4 regions of the Kitasatospora sp. NPDC032150 genome follow, and region 2 is predicted to be linked to each of the others. Evidence: riboswitches for the same ligand, from Rfam matches in the RefSeq annotation. Region 2 holds a riboswitch; each other region holds the start of a gene.
The links. Region 2 has a riboswitch for cobalamin ahead of nicT (Nickel transporter NicT). Riboswitches for the same ligand answer to the same signal wherever they lie in the genome.

Region 1: it holds a riboswitch for cobalamin, as region 2 does, so the genes downstream of both, ACZ5ON_RS20985 (cobalamin biosynthesis protein) here and nicT (Nickel transporter NicT) in region 2, are expected to answer to the same signal.
Region 3: it holds a riboswitch for cobalamin, as region 2 does, so the genes downstream of both, cobN (cobaltochelatase subunit CobN) here and nicT (Nickel transporter NicT) in region 2, are expected to answer to the same signal.
Region 4: it holds a riboswitch for cobalamin, as region 2 does, so the genes downstream of both, ACZ5ON_RS12485 (ribonucleoside-diphosphate reductase subunit alpha) here and nicT (Nickel transporter NicT) in region 2, are expected to answer to the same signal.

The regions. Positions count from the first base shown of each region.
Region 1 covers NZ_JBVIMH010000017.1:75,833-83,677, forward strand. The annotation lists gene ACZ5ON_RS20980 (alpha/beta hydrolase family protein) at 1-770, opposite strand, end outside; cobalamin riboswitch at 1,000-1,199, shown strand; gene ACZ5ON_RS20985 (cobalamin biosynthesis protein) at 1,320-2,276, shown strand; gene ACZ5ON_RS20990 (cobyric acid synthase) at 2,332-3,867, shown strand; gene ACZ5ON_RS20995 (putative cobaltochelatase) at 3,874-5,931, shown strand; gene cobO (cob(I)yrinic acid a,c-diamide adenosyltransferase) at 5,935-6,540, shown strand; gene ACZ5ON_RS21005 (cobyrinate a,c-diamide synthase) at 6,551-7,845, shown strand, end outside.
Region 2 covers NZ_JBVIMH010000002.1:405,323-413,167, forward strand. The annotation lists gene ACZ5ON_RS04185 (peptide-N4-asparagine amidase) at 1-171, shown strand, start outside; gene ACZ5ON_RS04190 (M14 family metallopeptidase) at 296-1,366, opposite strand; gene ACZ5ON_RS04195 (hypothetical protein) at 1,382-1,693, opposite strand; gene ACZ5ON_RS04200 (TetR/AcrR family transcriptional regulator) at 1,779-2,522, opposite strand; gene ACZ5ON_RS04205 (ArsR/SmtB family transcription factor) at 2,623-2,985, opposite strand; cobalamin riboswitch at 3,070-3,285, shown strand; gene nicT (Nickel transporter NicT) at 3,317-4,414, shown strand; partial or broken gene ACZ5ON_RS04215 (peroxiredoxin) at 4,663-5,277, shown strand; gene ACZ5ON_RS04220 (M24 family metallopeptidase) at 5,366-6,472, shown strand; gene efp (elongation factor P) at 6,552-7,112, shown strand; gene nusB (transcription antitermination factor NusB) at 7,115-7,555, shown strand; gene ACZ5ON_RS04235 (thioesterase family protein) at 7,737-7,845, shown strand, end outside.
Region 3 covers NZ_JBVIMH010000012.1:54,487-62,331, reverse strand. The annotation lists gene ACZ5ON_RS16260 (precorrin-2 C(20)-methyltransferase) at 1-181, opposite strand, end outside; gene ACZ5ON_RS16255 (precorrin-8X methylmutase) at 178-804, opposite strand; gene ACZ5ON_RS16250 (cobalamin biosynthesis protein CobG) at 801-2,042, opposite strand; cobalamin riboswitch at 2,117-2,268, shown strand; gene cobN (cobaltochelatase subunit CobN) at 2,502-6,239, shown strand; gene lnt (apolipoprotein N-acyltransferase) at 6,422-7,845, shown strand, end outside.
Region 4 covers NZ_JBVIMH010000008.1:139,658-147,502, reverse strand. The annotation lists gene ACZ5ON_RS12490 (ribonucleotide-diphosphate reductase subunit beta) at 1-628, opposite strand, end outside; gene ACZ5ON_RS12485 (ribonucleoside-diphosphate reductase subunit alpha) at 628-3,036, opposite strand; cobalamin riboswitch at 3,194-3,351, opposite strand; gene ACZ5ON_RS12480 (GNAT family N-acetyltransferase) at 3,405-3,899, opposite strand; gene ACZ5ON_RS12475 (helix-turn-helix domain-containing protein) at 4,540-5,511, shown strand; gene ACZ5ON_RS12470 (histidine phosphatase family protein) at 5,606-6,349, opposite strand; gene mctP (monocarboxylate uptake permease MctP) at 6,779-7,845, opposite strand, start outside.

The DNA.
Region 1 (7,845 bases), on a different contig from region 2:
GAGTCCAGCACCAGCCCGGCGACCGACTCCCGCCGGGTGGACCTGGCGGCGGTCAGCAGGCACATCGTGGCGCCCAACGACCAGCCGTACAGCACGACCCGTCCCGCGCCGCTCTCCAGGGCGAGCCTTACGGCCGCCTCGACGTCCCGCCACTCGGTCTCGCCGAAGTGGCCGAGTCCGTCCGGTGAGTGCGGGGTGCCGGCGTCGCCCCGGTAGGTCACGGTCAGCGTCGGCAGTTTCAGCGAGTTCAGCACCGGGAGCACCGGGAGCGCCTGGGTGCGGTCGGCGCCCGGGCCGTGCACCAGGATCACCCAGGTGCCGCGCATGGCGTGGACGTACCAGGCGGGCAGCATTCCGAGGTCGCCCTGGGCGGCGGTCTCGGTGAAGTCGAGGCCGAGGGCGGTGGCCGGGTCACCGAGGTAGACCCGGGGGGTCAGCTCGACCTCGGTGCCGACGTCGAGGGTGCCGCTGTCGGCACGCTCCAGCCGGCGGGTGACGGTCTGGATGTCGGTGCGCAGCACCCCGCCGACCACCGCGTGGCCGCCGCCGGCCCACTCCAACGCGTACCGGCCCGCGCGTACGGTCTGAGGGGCCCGGGTGAGGGTGACGTGTCCGGCGGCGATCTCGTGCACCCGCAGTGTGGCCGCCTGGCCCGGCTTCCCGGGCTGCGGACGGACCGTGCGCTCGGACACCCTTCGGCCGATCAGGATGACGGCCGCTCCGGCTCCTACTGCGGTGGCCGCCACGGCGGCGGCGGTTCCCCAACGCATGGCGCTCCCCGGTGTGAGCTTCGTGGACGGTACCTTCCAGTCCACTCTCCGCACGGCTGGCCTGCCACCGGGGCGTAGTCCGTCCGTGCGGACGGCGGGCCGGGCCTTCGCGGGGGCGGGCAGCCGGGCGCTCCGCGGAGCCGACGCCACCCCGTGCGGCGTGCCGCGCGGTGGGCGCTGGACGGCCGAGGCGGCTGTGATCAAGCCCTCCGCGCGGTCTGTTGACTCCCGGTCGCGGACCGTGGTGGGATCTTTCAGCCAAACGGAGGCATGCAGAGGAAGCCGGTGCGAATCCGGCGCGGTCCCGCCACTGTCACCGGGGAGCACGCTCGACTCATGGTCACGGCGGTCCGGTCGTCCGGCTGCTGGGAGGCCCGAGGGCGTGTCCGACCCGGGAGCCAGGAGACTCTCTCCCCCGGTACGTCGATCCAGGGCGCGGACCCTGAGTGAGGACACGCACGCGATGCAGGCTGCCCTGGCCGCTGTTCGGCCGCCGTTCGACCGGGCCGTGCCCGCCCTCCGGTCCGCCTCCGCCGCCGTGTCCGCACCGTGCCCCGCCTGAACCGCGCCGCCGCCTTCGCCCTGGGCAGTGTCGCCGGCTACCTGGCCGACGCCGTCCTCGCCGACCCCCGCCGCGGGCATCCGGTAGCCGTCTTCGGTGCCGCCGCCGGGCGGCTGGAGCGCGCGCTCTGGCGCGACCGGCGGGCGGCGGGCGCCGGGTACACCGCCGTGTGCGTCGGTTCGGTCGCGGCCGGGGCGCACCTCGCCGAGCGGGCGCTCGGGCGCAGCCGGTACGGGCGGGCGGCGCTGGCCGCCGCCGCGACCTGGACGGTGCTCGGCGGTACCTCGCTCACCCGGGAGGCCAGGACCATCGGCCACTCGCTGCGGGCCGGCGATCTGGCCGCCGCCCGGGAGCGGCTGCCGCACCTGTGCGGCCGCGACCCCAGCACGCTGGACGAGCAGCAGATCGCCCGCGCCGTCGTCGAGTCGGTGGCCGAGAACACCGCCGACGCCGTGGTCAACGCGCTGGCCTGGGGTGCGCTGGCCGGTACGCCGGGGCTGCTCGCCTTCCGGGCCGTCAACACGCTGGACGCGATGGTCGGTCACCGCTCGCCGCGCCATCTGCGCTTCGGCTGGGCCTCGGCCCGGCTGGACGACGTGGCCGGCTGGCCCGGTGCCCGGCTGACCGCCCTGCTCGCGGTGGCCGCCGCGCCCGAGCCGCGGACCGCCTGGCGGGTCTGGCGCCGGGACGGCTCCGCGCACCCGAGCCCCAATGCCGGGCAGGCCGAGTCGGCCTTCGCCGGGGCGCTCGGGGTGCGGCTGGGCGGGACGCTGCGCTACGGCGAGCGGGTGGAGCACCGGCCGGTGCTCGGTGGGGAGTTGCGGCCGGTTGAAGTGGCGGACATCGAGCGCGCGTGTCAGCTCTCCCGACGGGTCGGGGCGTTGGCGCTGGCGGTCACCGTGACCGGGCGGGCGCTGTGGACCTGGCGGCGGGGTCGGTCGTGAGCGGCGGAGTGGGAACGACCGGCCCGGATGAGACTGTTGAGCGGAGTGGAGGAGCATGAGCGGGGCACTGCTGGTCGCCGGGACGACCTCGGACGCGGGCAAGAGCGTGGTCACGGCGGGCATCTGCCGCTGGCTGGCCCGGCAGGGCGTGCGGGTGGCGCCGTTCAAGGCGCAGAACATGTCGCTCAACTCCTTCGTCACCGCCGACGGTGCCGAGATCGGCCGCGCCCAGGCGATGCAGGCGCAGGCCGCCCGCATCGAGCCGGAGGCGGCGATGAACCCCGTGCTGCTGAAGCCCGGCGGCGACGGCCGTAGTCAGGTGGTGCTGCTCGGCAGGCCGGTCGCCGAGGTGGGCGCGCTGGACTACCGCGAGCGCAAGCCCGTACTGCTGGAGCGGGCCCTGGAGTGCCTGGCCGATCTGCGCAGCCGGTACGAGGTGGTGGTCTGCGAGGGCGCGGGCTCGCCGGCCGAGATCAATCTGCGGGACCGGGACATCGCCAACATGGGGCTGGCCACGGCCGCCGGACTGCCGGTGGTGGTGGTCGGGGACATCGACCGGGGCGGGGTCTTCGCCGCGATGTACGGCACGCTGGCGCTGCTCTCGGCCGAGGACCAACGGCATGTCGCGGGCTGGTTCGTCAACAAGTTCCGGGGCGACGCCCGGCTGCTGGCACCCGGTCTGGAGATGCTGCGCCAGCTGACGGGCCGCCCGGTGCTCGGCACCCTGCCGATGCTCTCCGGGCTGTGGCTGGACGCCGAGGACTCGCTCGACCTGACCACGGTGGTGGACCGGGCGGAGGCGAGCGGGCCGGTCGGCCGGGACGTCCTGCGGGTGGCGGTGGTGCGCTTCCCGAGGCTCTCCAACTTCACCGACGTGGACGCGCTGGCGCAGGAGCCCGGCGTGCTGGTCCGCTGGGCGACCCGGCCCGAGGAGCTCGCCGACGCCGACCTGGTGGTGCTGCCCGGCACCCGGGCCACCGTCGCCGACCTGGCCTGGCTGCGCGAGCGCGGCCTGGAGCCCGCGCTGAAGGCGCGGGTGGCCGCCGGGCTGCCGGTGCTCGGGATCTGCGGCGGCTACCAGATGCTCGGGCAAGTGATCGTGGACGGGGTGGAGTCCAGGGCCGGCGAGGTCGCCGGGCTCGGCCTGCTGCCGACCCGGGTGGTCTTCGGTGCCGAGAAGGTGCTGGCCCGGCCGGTCGGCGAGGCGCTCGGCGAGCGGGTCGAGGGCTACGAGATCCACCACGGTGTGGTGTCGGTCGAGGGCGGCGAGGCCTTCGTCACCGACGGCCGCGGACACGGCCTGGACGGCTGCCGCCTCGGCCCGGTCTGGGGCACCACCTGGCACGGCGTGCTGGAGAACGACGCCTTCCGCCGCCGACTGCTGCACCGGATCGCCGAGTTGTCCGGGCGGGAGTTCGTCCCCGCGCCGGACACCTCGTTCGCGGCGGCCCGGGAGGCCAGGCTCGACCGGCTCGGCGACCTGATCGAGGAGCACGCCGACACCGATGCGCTGTGGAAGCTGATCGAGGGCGGGGTACCGGACGGACTGCCGTTCCTTCCGCCCGGTGCACCGCGACTGATGGAGAGCTGAGAGCTGATGAGTGACCTCCCGTACCCGTTCACCGCGATCGTCGGCATGGCCGACCTGCGGCTCGGGCTGCTGCTCAACGCCGTCTCCCCGGCGGTGGGCGGGGTGCTGGTGCGCGGCGAGAAGGGGACCGCCAAGTCGACCATGGTGCGCGCGCTGGCCGGCCTGCTGCCGTCGATCGCGACCGTGCCCGACTGCCGGTTCGCCTGCGACCCCGCGGCGGCCGATCCGCAGTGCCCGGACGGCCCGCACGCCCCGCAGCCCGCCGAGCAGCGCCCGGCGCACCTCGTCGAGCTGCCGGTCGGCGTCTCCGAGGACCGGATCGTCGGCTCGCTCGACCTGGAACGGGCGCTGGCCGAGGGCGTCAAGGCGTACGAGCCGGGACTGCTGGCCAAGGCGCACCGGGGCGTGCTCTACATCGACGAGGTCAACCTGCTGCAGGACCACGTGGTCGACCTGCTGCTGGACGCCGCCGCGATGGGCCGCTCCTACGTGGAGCGCGAGGGCGTATCGGTGCGGCACGCGGCCCGGTTCCTGCTGGTCGGGACGATGAACCCGGAGGAGGGCGAGCTGCGTCCACAGCTGCTCGACCGCTTCGGCCTCACGGTCGAGATCGCCGCCACCCGCGACCCGGACGAGCGGGCCGAGGTGGTCCGGCGGCGACTCGCGTACGACGCCGACCCGGCGGGCTTCGCCACGCGGTACGCGGACGACGAGCGGGCGCTGGCCGAACGGATCACCGCGGCACGGGAGTTGCTGCCGAAGGTGGTGCTCACTGATCTGGCACTACGTCAAATCACCGCCGTGTGCGCGGCGTTCGAGGTGGACGGCCTGCGGGCGGACATCGTGATGGCCCGGACGGCGGTCGCACTGGCGGCCTGGGACGGGCGCACCGAGGTGGCGGAGGAGGACGTCCGCCGGGCCGCGCGGCTGGCCCTGCCGCACCGGCGCCGGCGCAACCCCTTCGACGCGCCCGGGCTGGACGAGGAGCAGTTGGACCGGACGCTCGCGGAGCACTCGGAGCCGTCCGGCCCCGACGAGGACCCCGGCCAGGCCTCCGACCAGGACCCCGACGGCGACGGCGACGGGCCGGGCGACGGCGGCCCCGGCGGCGGCGGTGGAGCTCCCGCACCGGGTGACGCCCCCGACGGCGCCGCCGCCGCGCAGAGCGAACCCGCCCCGAAGGCGGGCGTCCCGCCGCAGGACACGGGCGGCGGCGCCAAGGCGCCGGTGGCCGCCGCCGGGGACCCGTACCGGACCAGGCTGTTCAAGGTGCCCGGCACCGGGAAGGGCGCCCAGGGCCGCCGCTCCCCCGCCGAGACCGACGGCGGGCACACCGTCCGGGCGCGCCGCCCGCAGGGCGCGCTGCACCGGCTGCACCTGAGCGCCACGCTGCGCGCCGCCGCCCCGCACCAGCTGGCGCGGGGCCGCGACTCGCGCGCCCTGGTGCTGCACCGGGACGACTTCCGCGAACAGGTGCGCCAGGGCCGGGAGTCCAACCTGGTGCTGTTCGTGGTGGACGCCTCCGGGTCGATGGCCGCGCGGCAGCGGATGACGGCGGTCAAGGGCGCGGTGATGTCGCTGCTGATGGACGCCTACCAGCGCCGCGACAAGATCGGCATGATCACCTTCCGGGGTTCGGCCGCCGAGTTGGCACTGCCACCCACCTCCTCGGTGGAGGTCGGCGCCGCCCGGCTGGAGCAGCTGCCGACCGGCGGCCGTACGCCGCTCGCGGCCGGGCTGCTGCGCGCGCACGAGGTGCTGCGGGTGGAGCGGATGCGCGACCCGCACCGCCGTCCGCTGCTGATGGTGGTCACCGACGGCCGGGCCACCGGCGGGCGGGACGCGCTGGCCCAGGCCGGGCGGGCGGCCGGACTGCTGGCCGGGCAGGGCGTGGCGAGCGTGGTGCTGGACTGCGAGTCCGGCCCGGTGCGCCTGGGGCTCGCCCGTACCCTCGCCGCCCAACTGTGCGCCTCCGCGGTGACCTTGGACGAGCTGCGGGCCGACGGCGTCGCCGCACTGGTCCACGCACACCGCACCGCCTCCTACGATCGAAAGGCAGCCTGAGCCATGCCGAAGGGCACTCCCGAGTCCGTTCCCGACGACGGCCTGACGACCCGTCAGCGTCGCACCCTGCCGATCACCGCCGTGCACACCGGCCCCGGCAAGGGCAAGTCCACCGCCGCCTTCGGGATGGCGCTGCGGGCCTGGAACCAGGGCTGGTCCATCGGGGTGTTCCAGTTCGTGAAGTCCGCCAAGTGGAAGGTCGGCGAGGAGAACGCGCTGCGCGTGCTCGGCGCCTCCGGCCAGGGCGGCACGGTGGACTGGCACAAGATGGGCGAGGGCTGGTCCTGGCTGCAGCGGTCCACCGAGATGACGATGTCCAGCGAGGAGGCGGCCAAGGAGGGCTGGGAGCAGGTCAAGCGCGACCTGGCCGCCGAGCGCTACCGCTTCTACGTGCTGGACGAGTTCACCTACCCCATGCACTGGGGCTGGATCGACGTGGCCGAGGTGCTGGAGGCGCTGAGGGAGCGCCCCGGCAGCCAGCACGTGGTGATCACCGGCCGCTACGCGCCCGAGGAGCTGACCTCCTTCGCCGACCTGGTGACCGAGATGACCAAGGTGAAGCACCCCATGGACGCCGGCCGCAAGGGCCAGCGCGGGATCGAGTGGTAGTCGTAGGCACGTGAACATCCCCCGTCTCGTCATCGCCGCGCCGTCCTCGGGCGCGGGCAAGACCACCGTCGCCACCGGGCTGATGGCCGCGCTCTCCGCCCGGGGGCTCACGGTCTCCCCGCACAAGGTCGGCCCGGACTACATCGACCCCGGGTACCACTCGCTGGCCGCCGGGCGGCCCGGGCGCAATCTGGACGCGTACCTGTGCGGCCCGGAGCGGATCGCGCCGCTGTTCCTGCACGGCGCGGCCGGGGCGGACATCGCGGTGGTCGAGGGCGTGATGGGGCTGTTCGACGGGGCGGCCGGCCGTGGGGAGCTGGCGTCCACCGCGCACGTGGCCAAGCTGCTGCGGGCTCCGGTGGTGCTGGTGGTGGACGCCTCCTCGCAGTCCCGGTCGGTGGCCGCGCTGGTGCACGGCTTCGCCTCCTGGGACCCGGAGGTCCGGCTGGCCGGGGTGATCCTCAACCGGGTCGCCTCCGACCGGCACGAACTGCTGCTCCGCGAGGCTCTGGAGGAGGGTTCGGGCGTCCCGGTGCTGGGCTCGGTGCGGCGGACGGCCGGCGTGGCGACGCCGTCACGGCACCTGGGCCTGATCCCGGCGGTCGAACGCTCCGCGGAGGCCCTGCGGGCGGTCGGCGACATGGGTGAACTGGTCGCCGCCTCGGTCGATCTGGACGCACTGGTGGCGCTCGCGCGCAGCGCGCCGCCGCTGGACGCCGACCCGTGGTCGGCCTCCGAGGAGGTCTCGGTGGTCCCCGGGCGGCCGAGGATCGCGCTCGCCTCGGGTGCGGCGTTCTCCTTCTCGTACGCGGAGAACGCGGAGCTGCTGGCGGCCGCCGGGGCGGAGGTCGTCCCGTTCGACCCGCTGCACGATGCCGGACTGCCGGACGGCACGGCCGGCCTGGTGATCGGCGGCGGGTTCCCGGAGCTGTATGTCACCGAGCTCAGCGAGAACGCGGCGCTGCGCACCTCGATCGCCGCGTTGGCCGCCTCCGGTGCGCCGGTGGCCGCCGAGTGCGCCGGACTGCTGTACCTGGGCCGGGAGTTGGACGGGAAGCCGATGTGCGGCGTGCTCGACACCACCGCCCGGATGACCGAACGGCTCACCCTCGGCTACCGCGAGGCGGTGGCCGTCCGCGAGAGCGTGCTCGCCCCGGCGGGCCTGCGGGTCCGCGGGCACGAGTTCCACCGCACCGTCTGCGAGCCCGGCTCGGGCCCGCAGCCCGCCTGGGGCTGGCGCGGTCCGGACGGGCCGCGCACGGAGGGCTTCACCGCCGGCTCGGTGCACGCCTCGTACCTGCATCT
Region 2 (7,845 bases):
ACCTCGCGTGCGAGCGTCGACCACACCCTGAGCCCGAGCGCCCACCGGCACAGCGGCGACTCGACCGTCCGGACCGCCGAATCCACCGAGAGCTACCGGGCGAGCGGCCCCGACGGCCCGTACGAGCGCACCGTCACCACCCGCGACGGCTGGCCGGTGAACGGCGGCTGAGCGGCCGCCACCCGGCACCGAGCGGCGGCCCCGGAAGACCTGCGACGGTCGACCGGGGCCGCCGGGCCGGTCGGGGTCGCCGCCGCCGAGCCTGCCGGGCAGCCATGCCGTGCCGGTCGCGCCGTCACGGCTGCAGGGCCGTCAGGCAGAACCGCACCAGCCCGGCGTCGACCTCCTTGATGATCTCGGACATCTCCGACCAGGGCGGCTGGAACTCGGTGCCCCACTCGATGGTGTAAGCGAAGATCTTGCCCTTGGACGGGTCGACGAGGTGCCGGGAGTAGGCGTAGTCGTCGCTGGTCCCGCTGGTCGGGTAGAGGTCGTAGCCGGCCTTCGGCGTGTATGCCGTGCCGCGGACGCCCTGCAGCCCCTGGCAGAACTGCTCGGTGAGCAGTATCGAGGTGTCGAGGTCGTCCTTGGCGATGAACTCCCCGTACCTGTCGCCCGCGAGCCCGCGCTGCCCGTCGAAGGCGGGGTTCCGGAAGGTCATGGTCTGGTCGGTGGACTGGTCCTGGTCGTCGCCCCAGACGTAGAGCATGTCCTCGGAGTAGCTGTGCACATCGACGAACCACCGGGTGCGGGGGTAGGAGTCCAGCAGGCGGCGGACGTTGCGGGTCTCGGGTTCGGAGAAGGCGGCCGGTCCGTGGAACACCTGGTAGTTGCACGGGTCTTCGGAGACCTGGACCCCCGAGTGCGGGGCGAAGGCGGTGGTGAAGTCGAACAGGAAGTCGTAGTTGCGGTTGATGTCCACGCCGACGCAGGCGGAACTGCCCTGCGAGTAGGCGGGGTTGCGGTTCTTGCGCCACATCGGGTCCACGGTCTGGCTGTAGTGCCGCCCGTCCGGGTTGACCAGCGGGAAGACGACCAGGTCCATGCCCTCCAGCACGGTCCGCACCTGTGCCGAGCTGAAGCTCGCGGCGCCGTACCCCAGGCCGGTACCGGTGTGGTACGCCTCCAGCAGATCGGCGGCGAGGTGGACGAGGATCTCGCAGCTGCCCCATTCGCGGGCGTGCACGCCGCCGATCAGCACGGCGCAGTCCCTGGTTCCGGTCGGGGCGGCGCCGATCCGCAGGGCGTGGCAGGTGTTCCCCTCGACCGACGGCTCCAGGAGGGTGACCAGCTGGCAGAGCGAGGGGTAGGCGGTGGACAGGCTGACCACCGCGGAGTCGACCTCGGTGGTGTTCAGGTACGACATCTGGGCCTCCTCGGGTCAGTCCTGCACCTTGAGGCCCAGCCCGCGCGGGATCTGCTCGCCGGCGGCGTACCGGTTGCCCCGGCCGACCTCTGCCTGGCGGGCACGTCCGGTGGCGGTGGCGTCCTCGATCACCTGGACCGTCACACCCTCGCGTTCGAGCTCCTCGGCCTCGGCGGGGGAGACGTACGCCTCGATGCTGATGCTCCGGTCGGCGCCGCGATGGGGACGTCCGCCGACGTCGGGCCGCTTCTCGCGGAGGAGGGCGTGCAGGACGGCTGGATCCGCGGCGGTCACCCGGACCCGGAGAATTCTGTCGCGATCGGACATGGCGACCTCTTCCGGGCGCCGTCGCGGAGTCCGGCTCCGCTGCTGACGGCGCCGCGTGTGTACTCCGTATGTTTACGCGGTACTTTCAGCGTGCTCTTCCGTCGTAGAACGAGTCAAGGGGCGCATCGGGCATCCGGCTCAGCAGGCTGTCCAGCCCGGCCAGCAGCTCCTCCTGGTCGTCGTAGTCCGCCAGCAGCGGGACCAGCGCCCGCAGCCTCGGGTACCGGTCGGCGGGCAACCGGTGCAGGCCCAGGCGCAGCATCGGGTCCGGCTCGTCGGGGTCGTCGATCACCTGGCGCTTGTCGACCAGCAGGCAGCCCAGGTTCCAGGCCACGAACCTCCGGTAGATCATCAGCGAGGTGGCGTGGTCGAAACCGGCCCGGCCGAGTACGGCGAGGAGATGCTCGGTCAGTTGCAGCACCGGGGCGGGGCGGCGGGCCATCGGGACGCTCAGCGGACGGATGGCCACCAGCGGCAGGATCTCGGGGTGGGCGTGCGCCACCGAGGCGGAGGCAGCGGCGATCCGGCGCAGTTCCGCTCGCCAGGCCTGGCCGCCTCCGGCCGGCGCGGTGGCCTCGGCCGAGCTCCGCAGCAGGGTGATCACCTCGGCGAAGTAGGCCTCCACCAGGCCGTCCAGCAGGGCTTCCTTGCCCGGGGTGTAGCGGTAGATGGCCATCGACTCCACGCCCAGGTCGGCGGCCAGCCGGCGCATGGTGAGCGCGCCCAGGCCCTCCCGGTCGACCAGCGAGACGGCCGTGGCGAGCACCAGGGGCCGGCTCAGCCGTCCGCGCTTCTCGGGAGAGCCCCGCTCGGGCTCCGCTGCTGCCATCTCCGCCTCCCTCGCCGTGCCCGCGGGGATCGGTCGTCAGCTGACAACAGAAGGATACAAGCCACGCACCGGCCGTCGGGAGGATCGGGCGCACCGCAGCTCAGTCCTGGTGGCCCAGCACCCCGTGTGCCAGTACCTCGGCGACGGCGGGGTCGACCAGCCGGTAGCGGATGATCCGCCCGTCGCGCTCGCCGGCGACCAGCCCGGCGGCGCGCAGCAGGCGCAGCGCCTGGGAGACCGCCGGGTCGCGCATGCCGGTGGCGACGGCGAGGTCGGTGACGGCGAGCGGTCCCGTCTCGTGGAGGGCGAGCAGCAGGGAGAGCCGTCCCGGGTCGGCGAGCAGGGCGAAGCGTTCGGCCCAGGACCGGACGTGCTCGGTGTCGCCGATCGCGGCGATCGCCTCGCAGACCCGGTGCCCGTCGATGGTCCTGCGGTCGGCGCGGTCGGCGGGGACGAGATGCATGACAGGCATTCTCGCAGCAGTGTCACCTGTGATACCCGACACCTGCACAGCTGTGCAGGCTTGCAGCGGTACCGTACGGCCCCCTACCGTTGTGCCCGCCGTGGTGCTCGGGAAGACCGGTGACGGACTCTCAGGAGTCCCAGACCGGAGCGGCCCTCGCCACTGTGATCGGGAAGTACCGGCACCATCCCCGCCCCCGCCAGGGACGGGCGGCCACTGGACGAGAACGCGTCCGGGAAGGCCGGGTGCGGGTGCGTTCGACCCGTCAGCCAGGAGACCGGCCACGGCATCTCACGAACTGATCCACGAGGTGCTGGAGCGTGACCCGCAGATGACCCTGCCCAGAACCGATGCCGCTCCGGCGGCGGCCCCCGCCCTGCCCGCCTTCCGCTGGAAGCGCGAGGACACCGTACGGACCGCCGGTCTGATGGCGGTGATCCTGGCCATGCACGTGCTGGCCTTCGGAGTCCTGATCCTCCTGGTGGCGCCGGAGAAGTACCAGGTCGGAACCCAGGTCTACGGGATCGGCCTCGGCGTGACCGCGTACACCCTGGGGATGCGGCACGCCTTCGACGCCGACCACATCGCCGTCATCGACAACACCACCCGCAAGCTGATGGCCGACGGCAAGCGCCCGGTCTCGGTGGGCTTCTGGTTCGCGCTCGGCCACTCCTCGATGGTGGTCATCATGGCCGCGCTGGTGGCCGGCGGTGCCGCGCTGGCCGGGACGCTGATGGACGACCAGTCCACGACCCACCAGGTGCTCGGCATGATAGGCACCACCGCCTCAGGGGTGTTCCTCTACCTGATCGCCGCGCTCAACCTGGCCGCGCTGGTGGGGATCGCGAAGGTGTTCCGGGCGATGCGCGCGGGCCAGTACGACGAGCGCGAGCTGGAAGCGCACCTCAACTCGCGCGGTCTGATGAACCGGATCCTCTCCCGGGCCACCCGCTCGATCACCCGGCCGGGCCAGATGTTCCCCGTCGGCATGGTGCTCGGTCTCGGCTTCGACACCGCGACCGAGGTCACCCTGATGGTGATGGCGGGTTCGGGTGCGGCGGCCGGTCTGCCCTGGTACGCCATCGTCTGCCTGCCCCTGCTGTTCGCGGCCGGAATGAGCCTGTTCGACACCCTCGACGGCACCTTCATGAACTTCGCGTACCAGTGGGCGTTCTCCAACCCGGTTCGCAAGGTGTACTACAACCTGACCATCACCGGTCTCTCCGTCGCGGTCGCCTTCATCATCGGGACCATCGAACTGGTCGGCGTCCTGCACGAGAAGCTGGACCTCACAGACCCGGTGACGGGCTGGATCGCCGGACTGAGTCTGGACAACGTCGGGTTCGTGATCGTCGGCCTGTTCCTCGTGGTCTGGATCGCGGCGATCGGCTACTGGCGCTTCGCCAAGGTCGAGCAGCGCTGGTCCTGAACCGGGCCCTGGCCGACCCGCGCCGATCCCCGGACAACGTACAACCCGCCCGGCTTCCGGGCAGGTTGGTGGTCGGCCGGGGATCGGGGGAGTCGTACTGCCCAAGACCGAGGCGAAGCCGCACAACTGGCGGATCGGGGGTCGGGAGTACGGCCGGCACGAGGAGCGCCGCGGCCGCCGCTCCGCGTACCAGTCGCCGGTGCCGGCCCGCAGCGCGCTGGTGGTGATCGACATGGTGCCGTCGCCGACGCGGGCGCGGCCCGCTGCGACAACTGGTCGCCCTCCAGGACTGGGGCGACGGCTGGCTGCTGGGCGACGGCACGCCCACGGCCACCACCACCGACGCCTCCCGGGAGGCGGAGCGCGTACACGGCCTGCTCGGCACCCGGATCCCCGAGCTGCTGCTCCCGGGCGCCGACGGCGAGCCGCACGACCCCGTCGCCGCCCCCGCCACCGTCATCTACTGCTTTCCCGGAGCCTTCGCCCGGCCCGAGTCCTACCCGCCCGGCTGGTCCGCGGTACCCGGCGCGCCCGGCTGCACCCTGGAGTCGGTGACCTACCGGGACCGGCTCGCCGAGTTCACCGCAGCGGGCGCCGCCGTGCACGGCGTCTCCACGCAGCGACCGGACGAGCAGCGCGCCTTCGCCGCGGCCGAACGCCTCGGCCTCCCGCTGCTCTCCGACCTCGCCTTCGGCTTCACCGGTGCACTGCGCCTGCCCACGGTCCGGGCCGCCGGAACCACCAGGCTGAAGCGGCTGACCCTGGTGGCCGACCGGGACGGCGTCATCCGCGAGGTGCTCTACCCCATCCTCGACATCACCGCGAGCGTGACGGCGGCGCTTGCTGCGGTCCGGGCGCTGTGACGCGCCGGGACCACCCGATCCGGTCATGCCGTCCGCCCATCGGCCCGCTGAACGGGCGGGGTCCGGTCCGGCTCCGTAGGCTCGGTCCATGTCTGATGCGTACGCGGTCCGACGGGAGCGGCTGAGGGAGCACTGCAGCGCCTCGGGGTTCGACGCGGCGCTGATCACCCGCTCGGCGAACGTCCGCTACCTCACCGGCTGCCCGCCCTGCGGTGCGAGCCTGCTGCTCACGCGCGAGCGGGTGCTGCTCGCGCTGCCCGACGACCTGCCGCCGGACGACACCGGCCAGCACGCGCTCGGCGAGGACATCCCGCGGCTGGCGGTCCCGAGGGAGACCGACACCGCCCTGGCCGCCGTCGAGGCGGCGGGCCGCCTGCGGGTGCGGGACGTGGGGGTGGAGGAGCACGACCTCACGGTCAGCCGCCACCGCCGCGTCACCGAACTGCTGCCGGACGCCCGGGTGGCCGACCTCTCCCGGGCCGTCGAGCGACTGCGGGTGGTCAAGGACGAGCACGAGATCGCCGATCTGCGGATCGCCGCCGAGATCGCCGACCAGGCGCTGGGCGAACTGCTGGAGTCCATCCTGGTCGGCCGCACCGAGCGCCACCTGGCGATGGAACTGGAGCGCCGCATGATCGACCACGGCGCCGACCGCGCCGCCTTCCCGGTCTCCGTCGGCACCGGCACCCACTCCGGTATGGAGGGCCACCAGCCCACCGACCGCCGGGTCGAGGAGGGCGACTTCCTCACCGTGGTCCTCGGCGCGCAGTACCGGGGGTACGGGGTCTCCACCGCCCGCACCTTCGTGATCGGCGCCGCTCCCGCGCCCTGGCAGGTGGAACTCCACCGGCTGGTCTTCCGCGCCCAGCGGGCCGGCCGGGAGGCGCTCGGCCCGGGGGTGCCGCAGAACGTACCCGACCAGGCGGCCCGCGAGATCCTGCAGGCGGCCGGCCACACCGAGCACTCGCCCCGTCCGGTCGGACACGGCATCGGCCTGGAGATCCGGGAGGCGCCGCGCCTCGGCCCCACCGACATGGGTAAACTGGACAACCGCGTACCGGTAACCGTCGGCCCAGGAGTTCACATCCCGGGCAAGGGCGGGGTCCGGATCGAGGACACGCTCGTCGTACGCCCCCTCGAAGAGGGCGGGCCCGAGCTGCTCACCATCACAACCAAGGAGCTCCTCGCCCTGTAGGCCACGGCTTCGCCGCGGTGGCCGCGGGACGCGCGCCCACCTTGGTTCCTTGACAGCTATATCAGGAGTAAGTGCGCCCGTGGCTTCCACGAACGATCTCAAGAACGGCATGGTCCTCAACCTGGACGGCAAGCTGTGGTCCGTCGTCGAGTTCCAGCACGTGAAGCCCGGCAAGGGCCCGGCCTTCGTGCGTACCAAGCTCAAGGAGGTCCTGACCGGCAAGGTCGTCGACAAGACCTTCAACGCCGGCGTCAAGGTCGAGACCGCCAACGTCGACAAGCGCACCATGCAGTTCTCGTACATGGAGGGCGAGAACTTCGTGTTCATGGACATGGACACCTACGACCAGCTGCCGATCGAGCCGAGCGTCGTCGGTGACGCCGCCAAGTACCTGCTGGAGGGCTTCGACGCCCTGGTCGCGCAGCACGAGGGCAAGCCGCTGTACGTCGAGCTCCCGGCCGCGGTCGAGCTGGTCATCGCCGAGACCGAGCCGGGCGTCCAGGGCGACCGCTCCACCGGTGGCACCAAGCCCGCCAAGCTGGAGACGGGTGCCGAGATCCAGGTCCCGCTCTTCGTCACCACCGGCGAGAAGGTCAAGGTCGACACCCGCGACGGCAGCTACCTCGGTCGGGTCAAGTAATCGTGTCATCTGCCCGTACCAAGGCCCGGACCAGGGCTTTTCAGATCCTCTTCGAGGCAGACCACCGCGGTGTCGACCCGCAGCAGGTGCTCGCCGACTGGGTCGGCCGCGCCCGCGAGCCGAAGCCGGACGAGGGCACCCCGCAGGTCGGTGAGTACACCATGGAGCTCATCGAGGGGTACGCCCGGCACGCCCGCCGGATCGACGAGCTGATCTCCCAGTACGCGGTGGGCTGGACGCTCGACCGGATGCCGATCGTGGACCGCAACGTGCTGCGGCTCGGCGCGTACGAGCTGATCTGGGAGGACGGCGTCCCGGACGCGGTCGTCCTGGACGAGGCGGTCGAGATCGCCAAGGAGTTCTCCACGGACGACTCCCCGGCGTTCGTCAACGGTCTGCTCGCACGGTTCATGGAGCTCAAGCCGACGATCCGTCGCGACTGACCTCCCGCCGCCCGCGCGAGCGGGAGTTTTGCGCCGGTGATCCGTCGCAGCCGACCGTCGTTCCTCCGCTCTGCTCAAGGCCCGCCGGATTCCGCGTCCGGCGGGCCTTCGCACGCCCCCGGGTGGTGGCGTATGTTGGCTACCGACCGGTAACTTTGCAATGGCGAAGGGCGAATCACGCATGACCACCGCGATCCGAAGCGAGTTCGATCGGGGCATCGCCCTGACCCAGCGCCCGGGCGAGCCGGGCCACTACGACGGCGAACTCGACGCGGGTTGGCAGATCGGCG
Region 3 (7,845 bases), on a different contig from region 2:
CGCGCAGGTAGGGCTCGGCTATCGAGCGGGCGATGGAACGGCCGTGCCGGGCGCTGTGGTAGGCCACCACGTCCGCCCGGCCGATCAGCGCGGCGGCTCTGACGGTCACCAGCTCCGGGTCGCCGGGGCCGAGGCCGACACCGTACAGCCGCCCGGTCCCGTTCTCCTGACGTGCCGTCACTCTTCCTCACTCGCAATCGCGTTGATGGCTGCCGCGGCGATCGCACTACCGCCGCGCCGGCCGCGTACCACCAGGTGCTCCAGGCCGGACGGGTGTGCGGCCAGCGCCTCCTTGGACTCGGCGGCACCGATGAAGCCGACCGGCACACCGATCACGGCGGCCGGGCGCGGCGCACCGGCCTCGACCATCTCCAGCAGCCGGAACAGCGAGGTCGGCGCGTTGCCGACGGCGACCACCGCGCCCTCCAGCCGGGGCAGCCAGAGCTCCATCGCGGCGGCGCTGCGGGTGTTGCCCGTCTTCTTGGCCAGCTCGGGCACCGAGGGGTCGGAGAGGGTGCAGATCACCTCGTTGTCGGCGGGCAGCCGCTTGCGGGTCACCCCGCTCGCGACCATCGAAACGTCGCACAGGATCGGCGCACCGGCGCGCAGCGCGGCGCGCGCGCTCGCGACCACGCCGGGCGACCAGAGCAGGTCGTCGACCAGGTCGGTCATACCGCACGCGTGGATCATCCGCACGGCGACCTGCGCCACGTCGGCGGGCAGGTGGGCCAGTTCGGCCTCGGCCCGGATGGTGGCAAAGGACTGGCGGTAGATGGCCGCGCCGTCCTTCTCGTACTCGATCACTTGGTCCTCCGGGCTTCGGCTACCGCCTCCGCCATCTGTTCCGTCGACACATCCACTGACACTCCCGACCCCGGGGCCTCGACCCCGGGACCGACGCGGGTCACCCGGTAGCCCTGCCCGGTGGCCAGGACGTCCACCCACTCCCCCGCCGGATGCCCGCAGCGCCGCTCGCAGCCGGACCAGTGCACGGGCAGTTGACCGGCACCGGCCGGGGCCCGCGCCGCGTCCAACGCCCGTGCGGCATCGGCCCGTACGTCGGCACACGACTTGACGCAGCCGGGCAGTCCGGTGCAGGCGCTGGCCCGTTCCCAGGCCGAGCCGGGGTCGGTGCGGAAGCCGGCCGCGGCCAGCTCGGGCAGCCGGTCGGCCGGCGCCCCCGGCAGGACGATCCCGCGCCAGGGGGTCAGCCGCAGCTCGCCGGCCGAGGCGGCGGCCAGCAGCCGCCACCGTGCGGCGCTCATCCGGCCGAAGCGCAGGCCCACGGAGAGTCCACCGGGCAGTGCGCCCGGGGCAGGAGTGGCGGCCGGCAGCGCGGGCAGCGGTTCGGCGCCCGGGTCGAGCAGTCCGGGTACCTCGCGCAGGTGCCAGGCCTTGGCGCCGCTGGCGCGCAGTGCGTCCAGGAACTCCTCGGCGGCGCGGACCGCGTGCTCGGCGGCACCGCCGGGCGGCACCGGGCGGGCGGTGGCGGCGCGACCGAGGCGCAGCAGGGCGCCACCGCCTGCGGTTGCGATCAATGTCACATCGGCGTCCAGTGCGGCGACGTCGCCGCGCCCGTCGTCCAGGGCGAAGAGGAACTTGCCGGAGAGGCTGGCCGCGCTCTCACTCGCGCACAGCCGCCGGTCGAGTTCCCGCACCCAGTCCTGGACATCGGCGTGGCCGAGGCCGTCCAGCCCGGCGGTCGGGGAGGCGACGATGTTGCGGACCCGCTCATGGGTCTTCGAGGGCAGCAGGCCGGCGTCGCGCAGGCGGCGGCCGAGTTCACGACCGGAGTCCGGAGGCAGGCCGCGCAGTTGGACGTTGCCGCGCGAGGTGGTCTCGAGTGCGCCGTCGCCCAGCTCCTCGGCCGCGTCGGCCAGCACGATCGCCTGACTGATCGTCAGCGATCCGCCGGGTACGCGGATCCTGGCGAGGGCGCCGTCGTCGGCGGTGTGCAGACGAAGGGCCCCCGGACAGGCGTCCGAACGCCCGCGGTCAGGCGTACCGGGGCCCGGTGCGACGGAGTCGGGTACGGGTGGCATGGCGGCGAGCATACAGATTGCCGTTCCGGATGCACCGCCCGAACAGATCACACTCCCCCAGCTCAGCCGCACCCCGTACGATGCTCCCGGGCGGTCCTGTGGGCCGTCCACGCCAGCGACGGCGCCAAGGGGAGGAAACCGGTGCAAATCCGGTGCGGTCCCGCCACTGTGACCACGGTTCACCGCCGTGGGAGCCAGGAACTCCTGCCGTCCTCCCTTAGCCCGGGGCGCGGACCCCGAGGAAGGCCTGAGACCTGTGCGCTTCCGCATGCCCGCACGCGCTGCTGCGCCCCGCCCGCTCGACGGGCGGGCTGAGCCGGCGCTGGCACCCATCACTCCTGCGCTCCCTCCATCGCCGGCAGGCTGTCGCTCAGCGCTCTCACAGCGCCAACCAGCGGCTCGGCCGCGGGCGGCACACCTTTCGGCACGGGGCGCCGACCTGGCCGGGAGGGCCGTCGCGTGATCCTGCTGCTTTCCACCTCCGACACCGACCTGCTGAGCGCCCGCGCCAGTGCGGGCCCGGTCCGCTACCGCCTCGGGAACCCGGCCCGGCTGACCGCCGAGGACCTGCCCGCGCTGCTGGAGGGCACCGACCTGGTGGTCGTCCGGCTGCTCGGCGGCCGCCGCGCCTGGCAGGACGGCCTGGACGCGCTGCTGGCCGGCCCGCGTCCGGTGGTCGTGCTGACGGGTGAGCAGGCGCCGGACGCCCAGCTGATGGAGCTGTCCACCGTCCCCGCCGGGATCGCCGCCGAGGCGCACGCCTACCTGGCGCACGGCGGCGCGGCCAACCTGGCCGAACTCGGCGCCTTCCTCTCCGACACCGTGCTGCTGACCGGCCACGGTTTCGCCCCGCCCGCCTCGGCCCCGGCCTGGGGCCCGCTGGAGCGCACCCCGCGGACCACCGAGGGCCCCGTCGTCGCGGTGCTCTACTACCGCGCCCACCACATGAGCGGCAACACCGCTTTCGTCGAGGCCCTGTGCCAGGCGATCGAGGACCAGGGCGGCCGCCCGAAGCCGCTGTACTGCGCCTCGCTGCGCGGCGCCGAGCCCGAACTGCTCGCCGAACTCGGCCGGGCCGACGCGATCGTCACCACCGTGCTGGCCGCCGGCGGCACCCGTCCGGCCGACGCGCAGGCGGGAGGTGACGAGGAGGCCTGGGACGCGGGTGCGCTCGCCGCGCTCGACCGTCCGATCCTGCAGGCGCTCTGCCTGACCTGGTCGCGTGCCCAGTGGGAGGACAGCGACGACGGTCTCTCCCCGCTGGACACCGCCACCCAGGTCGCCGTGCCCGAGTTCGACGGCCGCCTGATCACCGTCCCGTTCTCCTTCAAGGAGCTGGACGAGGACGGCCTGACCGTCTACACCGCCGACCCCGAGCGCGCCGCCCGGGTCGCGGGCATCGCGGTCCGGCACGCCCGGCTGCGCCATGTCCCGCCCGCCGAGCGGCGGTTGGCGCTGGTGCTGTCCGCGTACCCGACCAAGCACGCCAGGGTCGGCAACGCGGTCGGCCTGGACACCCCGGCCAGCGCGGTCCGCCTGCTGCACCGGCTGCGCGAGGAGGGCATGGACCTGGGCGACGAACTGCCGGGGCTGGACACCGCCCCGCCCCGAGCTGAAGGGCCCGCCGGTGCCGAAAGCGACGAACGACAAGCGACCGAGGAACGAGAGAGCGCCGGAGAGAGGAACGTCGGCACCGGGTACGAGGGCCCGGAGGCGAGCGGGCGAGTCAGCGAGCCCTCCCACGAGGGTGACGCCCTCATCCACGCCCTGATCGCGGCCGGCGGCTACGACCAGGACTGGCTGACCGAGGACCAGCTCGCCCGCAACCCCGTCCGCATCCCGGCCGCCGACTACCGCCGCTGGTACGCCGAGCTGCCCGCCGAGCTGCGCGAGCGGGTCGAGGAGCACTGGGGTCCGGCGCCCGGTGAGCTGTACGTGGACCGCAGCCGGAACCCGGAGGGCGACATCGTGCTGGCCGCGATCCGCTCCGGCAACCTGCTGGTGCTGATCCAGCCGCCGCGCGGCTTCGGCGAGAACCCGGTCGCCATCTACCACGACCCCGACCTGCCGCCCTCGCACCACTACCTCGCCGCCTACCGCTGGATCGCGGCGTCCCAGGAGGACGGCGGCTTCGGCGCCCACGCCGTGATCCACCTCGGCAAGCACGGCAATCTGGAGTGGCTGCCGGGCAAGACGGCCGCGCTGTCGGCCGCCTGCGGCCCGGACGCGGTACTCGGCGACCTGCCGCTGGTCTACCCGTTCCTGGTCAACGACCCGGGCGAGGGCACCCAGGCCAAGCGCCGCGCCCACGCCACCCTGGTCGACCACCTGGTCCCGCCGATGGCCCGGGCCGACTCCTACGGCGACATCGCGCGCCTGGAGCAGCTGCTCGACGAGCACTCCAACATCGCCGCGATGGACCCGGCCAAGCTGCCCGCGATCCGCGCCCAGATCTGGACCCTGATCCAGGCCGCCCGGCTCGACCACGACCTGGGCCTGGACGAGCGCCCGGAGGACGACGGCTTCGACGACTTCCTGCTGCACGTCGACGGCTGGCTGTGCGAGGTCAAGGACGCCCAGATCCGGGACGGCCTGCACGTCCTCGGTCAGGCGCCGGCCGGCGAGGACCGGGTCAACCTCGTGCTCGCCATCCTTCGCGCCCGGCAGATCTGGGGCGGTGTGAGCGCGCTGCCCGGCCTGCGCGAGGCGCTCGGTCTGGACGAGGCGTCGCTCACCCTCGGCGCCACGGACGCGGCCGAGGCCCGGGCGCGTGCCCTGGTCGAGGCGATGGAGGCCGAGGACTGGGCGCCGGAGGCGGTGGAGAAGGTCGCGGCCGGCCACCCCGAGCCGGTCCGGGAGGTGCTGGACTTCGCCGCCCGCCAGGTCGTCCCGCGCCTGGCGCAGACCACCGACGAGCTGGACGCCGTCCTGCACGCGCTGAACGGCGGCTTCGTCCCGGCCGGCCCGTCCGGCTCGCCGCTGCGCGGGCTGGTCAACGTGCTGCCGACCGGCCGCAACTTCTACTCGGTCGACCCGAAGGCCGTCCCCAGCAAGCTCGCCTGGGAGACCGGCCAGGCGCTGGCCGCCTCGCTGATCGAGCGCTACCGGGCGGACAACGACGGCGCCTTCCCGCCCTCGGTCGGCCTCTCGCTGTGGGGCACCAGCGCGATGCGCACGGCGGGCGACGACATCGCCGAGGCCTTCGCCCTGCTGGGCGTCCGGCCGGTCTGGGACGACGCCTCGCGCCGGGTCACCGGCCTGGAGGCGATCGGCCTGGAGGAGCTGGGCCGCCCGCGCATCGACGTGACCCTGCGCATCTCCGGCTTCTTCCGGGACGCCTTCCCGCACGTGGTCGCGCTGCTGGACGACGCGGTCCGGCTCGCCGCCCGGCAGGAGGAGGCGGACGAGCAGAACTTCGTCCGCGCCCACGTCCAGGCCGACCTGGCCGTGCACGGCGACGAGCGCAAGGCGACCGTCCGGGTCTTCGGCTCCCGTCCGGGTACCTACGGCGCGGGCCTGCTCCAGCTGATCGACAGCCGCGACTGGCGCACCGACGCCGACCTGGCCGAGGTCTACACGGTGTGGGGCGGCTACGCCTACGGTCGCGACCTGGACGGCCGCCCGGCGCGCGAGGAGATGGAGACCGCGTACCGGCGGATCACCGTCGCCGCCAAGAACACCGACACCCGCGAGCACGACATCGCGGACTCGGACGACTACTTCCAGTACCACGGCGGCATGGTGGCCACCGTCCGCGCCCTCACCGGCAAGGCCCCGACCGCCTACATCGGCGACTCGACCCGGCCCGAGACGGTCCGCACCCGCACCCTGACCGAGGAGGCCGCCCGGGTCTTCCGCGCCCGCGTGGTCAACCCGCGCTGGCTGGAGGCGATGCGCCGGCACGGCTACAAGGGCGCCTTCGAGATGGCCGCCACCGTGGACTACCTGTTCGGCTACGACGCCACCACGGGCGTGGTCGCGGACTGGATGTACGAGCGGCTCACCCAGGAGTACGTCCTCGACCCCACCAACCGCGAGTTCCTCGGCGCGGCCAACCCCTGGGCGCTGCACGGCATCAGCGAGCGCCTGCTGGAGGCCGCCGAACGCGGTCTGTGGGCCGAGCCGGATCCGGAGCTGCTCGACGCCCTGCGCACCGCCTTCCTGGAGACCGAGGGCGACCTGGAGGGCGACGCGTAGCACCCCGGGGGGCAACTCACCCGCGGGGAGCCCGAGATCCGGCCGTGATGGCCGATCCCGGGCTCCCCGCGCCCGTGAACTGCCAAGGGCGCAAGGCCCGTCCCACCTCCCTTCCAGGGCCTACGTGACACACCGGCGTCCGTGACCTGGGCAGCCGCGCCGTTCGGGCGGACAATCAGGACATGACGCCCCGCCTCGCCCGCCTCGCGGCGCTCCTCGCCGGCGCACTGCCCGTCCTGGCCTTCCCCGCGCCGAGCCTGGCCCCGCTGGCCTGGGTCGCCCTGGTGCCCGGGCTGCTGCTGATGCGGTACTCACCGAGCGGACGGGAGGCGGCAGTTCGCGGCTGGTGGTTCGGTACCGGGTTCCTGCTGGCCGCGTTGTACTGGCTGGTCCCCTCGATCGGACCGGCGCTGCTCCCGCTGGCCGTGGTCTTCGGGGCGCTGCAGACCGCGCTCGGACTGGCGGTGTGGCGCCTGCTGCACCCGCCGCTCACCCCCGCCCGGGCGCTCGGTGCGCTGGTGGTCGTGCCGTCGGTCTGGGTGAGCACCGAGTACGTGCGCTCCTGGCAGGCGCTCGGCGGCCCGTGGGCGCTGCTCGGCGCCAGCCAGTGGCAGCACCCGGCCGTCCTGGCGCTGGCCTCGGTCGGCGGGGCGTGGCTGGTGAGCGCCGCCGTCGCGGCGGCCAACACCGGGGTGGTCATCGCGCTGACGGACCGTCAGATCTCGCTCCGGGTACTGTCCGCCGCGGTGGCCGTACTCGCGGTGCTCTCCGGCCCCGTGCTGTTCGCGCTGCGCACCCAGCCGTCGCCGGGTGAGCAGGCCACCGTGGCGCTGGTCCAGCCGGGCGTCACCCGGAGCCCCGGCTCCAGGTTCGACGCCAGCGCCGGGATCACCACCCGCCTGATCGGGCAGCCGATCGACCTGGTGGTCTGGGGCGAGAGCAGCAGCGCCGCCGACCTGGACCGCGACACCGCCGCGCTGGACCGCCTCCGCAGCCTCGCCACCGCGACCGGCGCCCAGCTGCTGGTCGGCGAGGACGCCCGCAAGGGCGACGGCCGGATCTCCAAGGACGCCGTCCTGGTCACCCCCGGTGGCATCGTCGCCCGCTACCGCAAGATCCGCCTGGTGCCGTTCGGCGAGTACATCCCGCTGCGGCCGGTCCTCGGCTGGATCGCCGGGATCAGCAAGGCGGCCGGCGAGAACCGGGTGCCGGGCACCGGCTTCCACCTGATCCAGGCGAGCACCCGCGACGGCCGCCCGCTTCCGCTCGGCACCCTGATCTGCTTCGAGTCCGCCTTCCCCGACATGTCCCGCACGGCCGCCAACGACGGCGCCAGGCTGCTGGCCTACCAGTCGGCGACCTCGACCTTCCAGAACACCTGGGCCCCCGCCCAGCACGCCTCGCTCGGCGCGCTCCGCGCCGCCGAGACCGGCCGCCCCGTGGTCCAGGCCGCCCTCACCGGCGAGTCCGTGGCCTACGACCGCCAGGGCCGCCGCCTGGCCCACCTGGACACCTCCGCCCGCGGCGCCCTCACCGTCCGCGTCCCCCTCGCCGACCCCGCCGCCCGCACCTGGTACGACCGCCTCGGCGACTGGACCCCCATCTC
Region 4 (7,845 bases), on a different contig from region 2:
ACACGTAGGCGAAGGCGCCGTAGAAGAACAGGCCCTCGACGCAGGCCGCGAAGCAGATCAGGTTGAGCAGGAAGGCCCGGCGGTCCTCCTTGGTCTGCAGCGACTCGATGTGGTCGACGGCGTTCATGTACTTGAAGCAGAACCGCGCCTTCTGCGCGATGGAGGGGATGTTCTCCACCGCGGCGAAGGCCGCCGCGCGGTCGTCCGGGTCGGGCAGGTAGGTGTCGAGCAGCGTCAGGTAGAACTGGACGTGCACGGCCTCCTCGAACAGCTGCCGGGACAGGTAGAGCCGGGCCTCGGGGGAGTTGATGTGCTTGTAGAGGCTCAGCACCACGTTGTTGGCGACGATCGAGTCACCGGTCGCGAAGAAGGCGACCAGGCGGCCGATCAGGTGCCGCTCGCCCTCGCTCAGCTTGGCGAGGTCGGCGACGTCGGAGTGCAGGTCCACCTCCTCGACGGTCCAGGTGTTCTTGATGGCGTCCCGGTACCGGTCGTAGAACGACGGGTAGCGCATCGGGCGCAGGGTCAGCTCGAAGCCGGGGTCGAGCAGCATCTTGCGGTCGGACGGGCTGTCGGCGCTCTGTGCCGGCGAGGAGGGGCGGTGGTCGGGCGACGGGTGGGCGGTCATCACTGGCAGGCCTCGCAGGACTCGGGGTTCTCCAGGGAGCAGGCGATGGCGTCCTGCTCGGCCTGGGTCATGGTCGGGGCGGGCACCGGGACGGCGGTGCGGGCGGCGCCGGGGGCCGCCTGGGCGATCCGGGTGGCCGGGCGGGAGCGCAGGTAGTAGGTGGTCTTCAGACCGACCTTCCAGGCGTACGCGTACATCGAGCTGAGCTTGCCGATGGTGGGCGCGGCCATGAAGAGGTTCAGCGACTGGCTCTGGTCCAGGTAGGGCATCCGGGCCGCGGCCAGGTCGATCAGCGCACGCTGCGGCAGCTCCCACGCGGTGCGGTAGAGCGAACGGACCTCGGCGGGCAGCCAGTTGAACTCCTGGACCGAGCCGTTGGAGTCGCGCAGCGCGTCCCGGGTCTGCTGGTCCCAGACGCCCAGCTCCTTCAGCTCCCGCACCAGGTACGGGTTGACCTGGAGGAACTCACCGGACAGGGTCTCGCGCTTGAACAGGTTCGAGACCTGCGGCTCGATGCACTCGTACACACCGGCGATGGACGCGATGGTCGCGGTCGGCGCGATGGCGAGCAGCAGGGAGTTGCGCAGACCGGTCTCGGCGATCTTGGCGCGCAGGGCGTCCCAGCGCTCGGTCCACTGCGGGGTCACGTCGTAGTGGTCGATGTGCAGCTGGCCGCGGGCGGCGCGGGTCTCGCCGTACGCCTCGTGCCGGCCGAACTGCTCGGCCAGCTCGCTGGAGCGCTCGTACGCGGTGAGCATGATGCGCTCGGCGATCAGCGTGGAGAGCTGCTGGGCCTCGGCGGTGTCGAAGTCCAGGCGGAGCTTGAAGAAGACGTCCTGCAGGCCCATCACGCCCAGACCCACCGGCCGCCAGCGGGAGTTGGAGGTGCCGGCCTCGGTGGTCGGGTAGAAGTTGATGTCGATGACCCGGTCCAGGAAGGTCACGGCGGTGCGCACGGTGGCGTCCAGCCGCTCCCAGTCCATCGCGTTCAGCAGGTCACCGGCGGACGCGCCCTCGGCGACGTGCGCGCCGAGGTTGACCGAGCCGAGGTTGCAGACGGCCGTCTCGGAGTCGTCGGTGACCTCCAGGATCTCGGTGCAGAGGTTGGAGGAGTGCACCGTACGGCCCGGCAGGGCGGTCTGGTTGGCGGCCCGGTTGGAGGCGTCCTTGAAGGTCATCCAGCCGTTGCCGGTCTGCGCCAGGGTGCGCATCATCCGGGCGTACAGGGTCTGCGCCGGGATGGTGCGGACCGCCTTGCCGGCCTGCTCGGCCTTGCGGTACGCCTCGTCGAACTCCTCGCCCCACAGGTCGACCAGCTCGGGGACGTCGGCCGGGGAGAACAGCGACCAGTCCTCGTTGGCGTTGACCCGGCGCATGAACTCGTCCGGGATCCAGTGCGCCAGGTTGAGGTTGTGGGTCCGGCGGGCCTCCTCGCCGGTGTTGTCGCGGAGCTCCAGGAACTCCTCGATGTCGGCGTGCCAGGTCTCCAGGTAGACGCAGGCCGCGCCCTTGCGGCGGCCGCCCTGGTTGACCGCGGCGACCGAGGAGTCCAGGGTGCGCAGGAACGGCACGATGCCGTTGGACTTGCCGTTGGTGCCCCGGATCAGGCTGCCGCGCGAGCGGATCCGGGAGTAGGACAGGCCGATGCCGCCGGCGTGCTTGGACAGCCGGGCGATCTGCGCGTAGCGGTTGTAGATCGAGTCCAGGTTGTCCAGCGGCGAGTCCAGCAGGTAGCAGCTGGACATCTGCGGGTGCTTGGTGCCGGAGTTGAAGAGCGTCGGGGAGGAGGTCAGGTACTCCAGGCGGCTCATCAGCCGGTAGAGCTCGGCCACCTCGGCCACCGACTGCTCGCTGTCGCCCACCGCGAGGCCCGCCGCCACGCGGAGCAGGAAGTGCTGCGGGGTCTCGATCACCATGCGGGTGATCGGGTGGCGCAGCAGGTAGCGGGACTGCACGGTGCGCAGGCCGAAGTACTCGAAGCGGTCGTCGCCCGACAGGTCGATCAGGGCGTCGAAGGCCTCGGCGTGCTTGGCGACCAGGGCGGCGGTGGCGTCGCCGATCAGGCCCTCGGCGTGGCCGACGGCGATCGAGGCGGAGAACGACACGGCACCCTGGCTCATCGCCTCGTCGGCGATCTCCATGGCGAGCAGGCGGGCGGCCAGCTTCGAGTACTGGGGGTCCTCGGCGATCATCGACGCGGCGGCCTCCACGGCCAGCCCGCGCAGCTCGGCGAAGTCCGAGCCGGCGTGGCGGCCGCGCAGCGCGGCGGCGGCGACGTGGCCGGGGTCCACCTGGGGGAGGTCCACGCTGCGGTCGGTGAGGAGCCGAAGCAGTGCCGCACCGGGGTCGGTCTGGGCGGTGGCGGCGGAACCCTGGGAAGGCAGGGCAACTGAGGCAGCGATGGTCAAGGCGCTTCTCTCCTGGCGGCGGCGTCGGATGAGGGTCATCCGGACCGACATGAGCGCAGGGAGGTGCAGCACGACCGGGGACCGACGCGCTCTCTACCCCCTGGCCCACCCGCGAGGCCCGGACGTACTGCGGTGCTGCAAGGCATCTGCGGGGAAGCCGTGTGGCACACCGTCGGCAGGTAACCGGACTTGCGGGGGCCTGGAGAGCCGCCCGCTCACCGCTGCGGGGCAGTCCCGGATTCACACCGGGTTCCCCTGCTTCGACAGCGAGAGCGAGCATACATGTTGTGGCGGTCCGACGATGCGGCACCACATGTAGTGCCGTGTGTCGCAGGCGGACCAACCGCGTGGTTGTGCGGGAGGGGTGTTCAGAAGGTGATCGAGTACACCATCAGGTCGATCCCGGGAGCCGCCGTCCAGTCCCGGTCGGGGGTCCGGACGAAGCCCAGGCGCTCGTAGATCCGGTGCGCCGCCTTCATCGCCGGGCGGGTCGAGAAGGCCATCCCGGCCAGCCGGAGCTCCCGGCAGCGGGCCATCGCGGCGCGGACCAGGGCCTCCCCGGCGCCGCGTCCGCGGGCCGCCGCGCCGACCGCCAGCATCCGGATCTCGCCCTCGTGCGGCTCGGCGATGTCGGCCCACTCGGTGCCGCCGACCGCGAGGGTCACACAGCCGAGGACCTGCCGGGTGTGCGGGTCGAGCGCGACGAGGAGTTCGGCCTCCTCGTTGCGGCGCCCGGTGTCCCGGAGGAGCTGGACGTAGCCGCTGTCCGGCGAGGTGTGACCGTCGCCCACGAACGCCTCGACCGTGACTTCACCTGCGGCTTCGAGGTCCTCTTCGAGGGCGCGGCGGATGAGGATGCCCATCCGGACAGTGTGCCCGACGGGAGGGGGCCCACGGCAGCCAGGGTGGCGGGCGGGCGGGTGCCGGCGAGGGGCGTGGCGCCGGCCGGAGGGCTCGCCGGGCGGGCGCCGGCGGGGAGCGGGGGCGCGCTGGCGGGGAAGGCGGAGGCGGCCGGCATGGTGCCGTACAGGCGGTCGGGAAGAACCGGGGCGGAAGGGTGGTTGGGGTCGTCGTGACCGTCGTCAGGACCACCGTAGCCGCCGCCCGGGCCGGGCCCGCGGCCGCGGCCGGTCAGCTCACGGCCGATCAGGAAGCCCAGCAGTCCGAAGCCGCTGATGGTGCCGATCAGGCCGAGCGAGGTCGCGAGGGTCTCGGGAGTCATGTCCTCCACCCTCGTCCGCGCGGGCCGCTGCCACGAGTGGCAGGAACGACCGATTGCATCGAAATCCTGCCAGCCTCTCGCGGGTTGGGGCGGGCCGATGCCGCGGCGGCCGGCGGCCCGGCCGAGCCACGGGGCGGAAGGCACCGGACGGCGGGCAGGGGAGGGGCGACGGACGAGGGAGGGGCACGGGGATGCGGAGCGGTGTGCACGGCCCGGCGGCCGAGGGCCGCCGCGGGGCCGGGAGGCCGGAGGCGGACGAGGGCGTACGGCATCCTGTGCGGATGCTGAAGAACATCACCACAGTGGTGCTGGAGCCGGTCCACCCGTTCGAACTCGGCGTCGCCTCCGAGGTGTTCGGGCTCGACCGCAGCGACGACGGGCTGCCGGTGTACGACTTCGCCCTCGCCGCCGACCGTCCCGGGCGGCATGCCACCCACGCCGGCTTCGGCCTGGAGGTCCCGTACGGGCCGGAGCGGCTGGCCGAGGCGGACCTGATCGTGGTCACCGCGGTGGGGCGGCGCGCCGAGTACCCGGAGGCGCTCGTCGAAGCACTGCGCGCGGCAGTCGAGCGCGGGGCGCGCGCGTTGTCCATCTGCAGCGGCAGTTTCCTGCTGGGCGCCGCCGGGCTGCTGGACGGGCGCCGCTCCACCACGCACTGGAAGCACGTCGACGAGATGGCCCGGCGCTTCCCGCGCACCACCGTCGATCCCGACGTGCTCTACGTGGACGACGATCCGGTGATCACCTCCGCCGGGACGGCCGCCGGGATCGACGCCTGCCTGCACCTGGTCCGCAAGCTGCAGGGCGCGGAGGTGGCCCGGGGGATCGCCCGGCGGATGGTGGTCGCCCCGCACCGCGACGGCGGGCAGGCGCAGTTCGTCGACCGGCCGATGCCGGTGTGCGACGCGGACTCGCTCGGCGGGCTGCTGGACTGGCTGCGCCAGCACCTGCACTGTGGCCTGACGGTGGATCAGCTGGCCGTCCGCGCCCACATGTCGCCCCGCACCTTCGCCCGCCGCTTCCAGCAGGAGACCGGCACCACCCCGCACCGCTGGATCACCAACCAGCGACTGCTGCTGGCCCAGCGCCTGCTGGAGAGCACCAGTCAGCCCGTGGACGCGGTCGCCGCCCGCTGCGGCTTCGGCAACGCGGCCACCCTCCGGCACCACTTCGGCCGCTGGCTCGGGACGACGCCGCAGGCGTATCGCCGCGCCTTCGCGGGGAGTTGGCCGGATGAGCGGAGCCGGGGCTGACCGGCGGGCGACGCCCCGGGTGCGGCGAGGCGCGTGAGCGGCCCGGCGGCCCGGTGCGGCGCCGAGTGCGCAACTGCCCGGCGGCCCCGGGCGGTCAGGTCAGGTGGGCGACCGAGTTCCAGTGCTCGGCGTGGAGCCGGCCGGCCTGGGAGCGCCACAGGCTGGTCGAGCAGTTGCTCACCGCCCGCAGGTCCAGCAACTCGGGCTCGGTGAGCCGGTCCAGGACGTAGCGCAGCATCAGCACCGTGCAGTCGTGCGCCACCACCAGCACCGGCCGCCCGTCCTCCTCCTCGCAGAGGTCGCGCAGGAAGCTGCGCACCCGCAGGGCCACGTCCAGGAACGATTCGCCACCGGGCGGCCGGTAGTAGAGCTCGCCCATCTTGCGGCGGCGGGCGGCCTCGACGGGGTGCTCCTTCTCGATCGCGGCGGCGGTCAGCATCTCCAGGATGCCGAGTTCTCTGTCCCGCAGCCGCTCGTCGTACCTGACCGCGAGAGCGTCCGGCACCGCGCCGAGGCCACAGGCCCGGTCGAGCGCGATCCGGGCGGTCTCGGCGGTGCGTACGTAGGGGGAGCACCAGACGGCGCGGGGGCGGTCGGCGGTGGGCAGGCCGGCCCACCAGCGCCCGAGGTCGCGTGCCTGGCGCCGGCCGTGCGGGGAGAGCGGTATGTCGGCGTCCCGGCTGGTGATCGGGACGGTCAGCGCGCCGGTCTCGGCGGCGATCCCGAACTCGACGTTGGCGGTGCTCTCGCCGTGCCGGGTGGCGATCAGGACGGAGGGCAGCGGCCGCCGGGACGCTGCGAGGCGGTGTCCGTTGATGACGCTGGTGAGTTCTGCCATGGCCGGTTCTCCCCGTTGGTGTCCGTGACTCGGTGAGCAGGCGCGAGCCACGCGCACTCCATGGTCGCGCCTATGACCGGCCGGCAACAGGGCCCGCGGCGTCGCGTGCCGATGGCTCTCTCCCTCCTGCCCGCCATCGGGCAGGAGGGGCCCTCGGACGCACATCCCTCGTCGCGCGCAGCGCCGCTGCGCTCTCCTCACGATGCACGCCCAGACTCGGCTCTCGACCATCCCCCAGCCTTCGGCCGGGGGATGGTCCCCCGGCCGCCAGGCTGGGGGATGTGCCCCCTCCTCGATCCACGCTCCCCATCGCCGGCCGGTCCAAGGACGGTTCGCGCCGCGAAGAGATCGCGCCGCCACTCCAGTGTTGACGGAGGTGACGGCGCGATCACAGGGCGCACGATTTGGCGTCGAGTGCGCCTGCCCGGATCAGTGCGCCGCTGCGGGCACCGGAGCGTCCTCCAGAGCCTTGTCCCCGGCCTCGGCGCTGTAGTCCGCCGGGCTGGTCTCGTCGGCGCCCTCGGGGGCCTTGACGGCCCGCAGAACGAGGGTGAGCGCGACAGCGACGATCAGGTTGAGCACGAAGGCGGTGAACCCGATGTAGCCGATCTCGCCGATCCCCGGGATCGCCGCGGAGTTGCCGCCGAAGTGCTTGGTGGCCGGCGAGGCGATGCCGTACGCCTTCCAGGTGCCGTACACCATGCCGGCCGCCCAGCCCGCGAGCAGCGCCCAGCGGTGGAACCAACGGGTGAACAGTCCGCCGACGATCGAGACGAAGGTCTGCAGGATCCACAGGCCGCCGAGCAACTGGAGGTTGATCGCGAGCTGCTTGTCCATGCCCAGCACGAAGACCAGCGCGCCCACCTTCACCAGCAGTGAGGCGATCTTGGCGATCCTGGTCTCCTGCTCGGGCGTGGCGTCCGGCCGGAGGAAGTCCTTGTAGATGTTGCGGGTGAACAGGTTGGCCGCCGCGATCGACATGATCGCCGCCGGCACCAGCGCACCGATGCCGATCGCGGCGAAGGCCACGCCGGTGAACCAGCTCGGGAACAGGTTGTCGAACAGCTGCGGCACGGCCAGCTGGGCGTTGTAGCCCTTGACGCCCTTGCCCACCCCGGCCGCGATGGCCATGAAGCCGAGCAGCGCCAGCAGGCCGAGCATCAGCGAGTAGGCCGGCAGGATCGCCATGTTGCGGCGCACGGTGTTGCGCGACTTGGCGGCCAGCACACCGGTGACGGTGTGCGGGTACATGAAGAGCGCGAGGGACGAGCCGAGCGCCAGGGTTGCGTACGTCCACTGGGCGTCCGGGCCGCTCACCATCGAGCCGACCGGCTTGTGGGTGGCCGGGTTGACCGCGTCGAACTTGGCGGCGGCCGCGTCGAAGATGTGGCCGTAACCGCCGAGGCGCATCGGGATGTAGATCACCGCGACGATGATCACGATGTACACCAGGGCGTCCTTGACGAAGGCGATCAGCGCCGGCGCCCGCAGGCCCG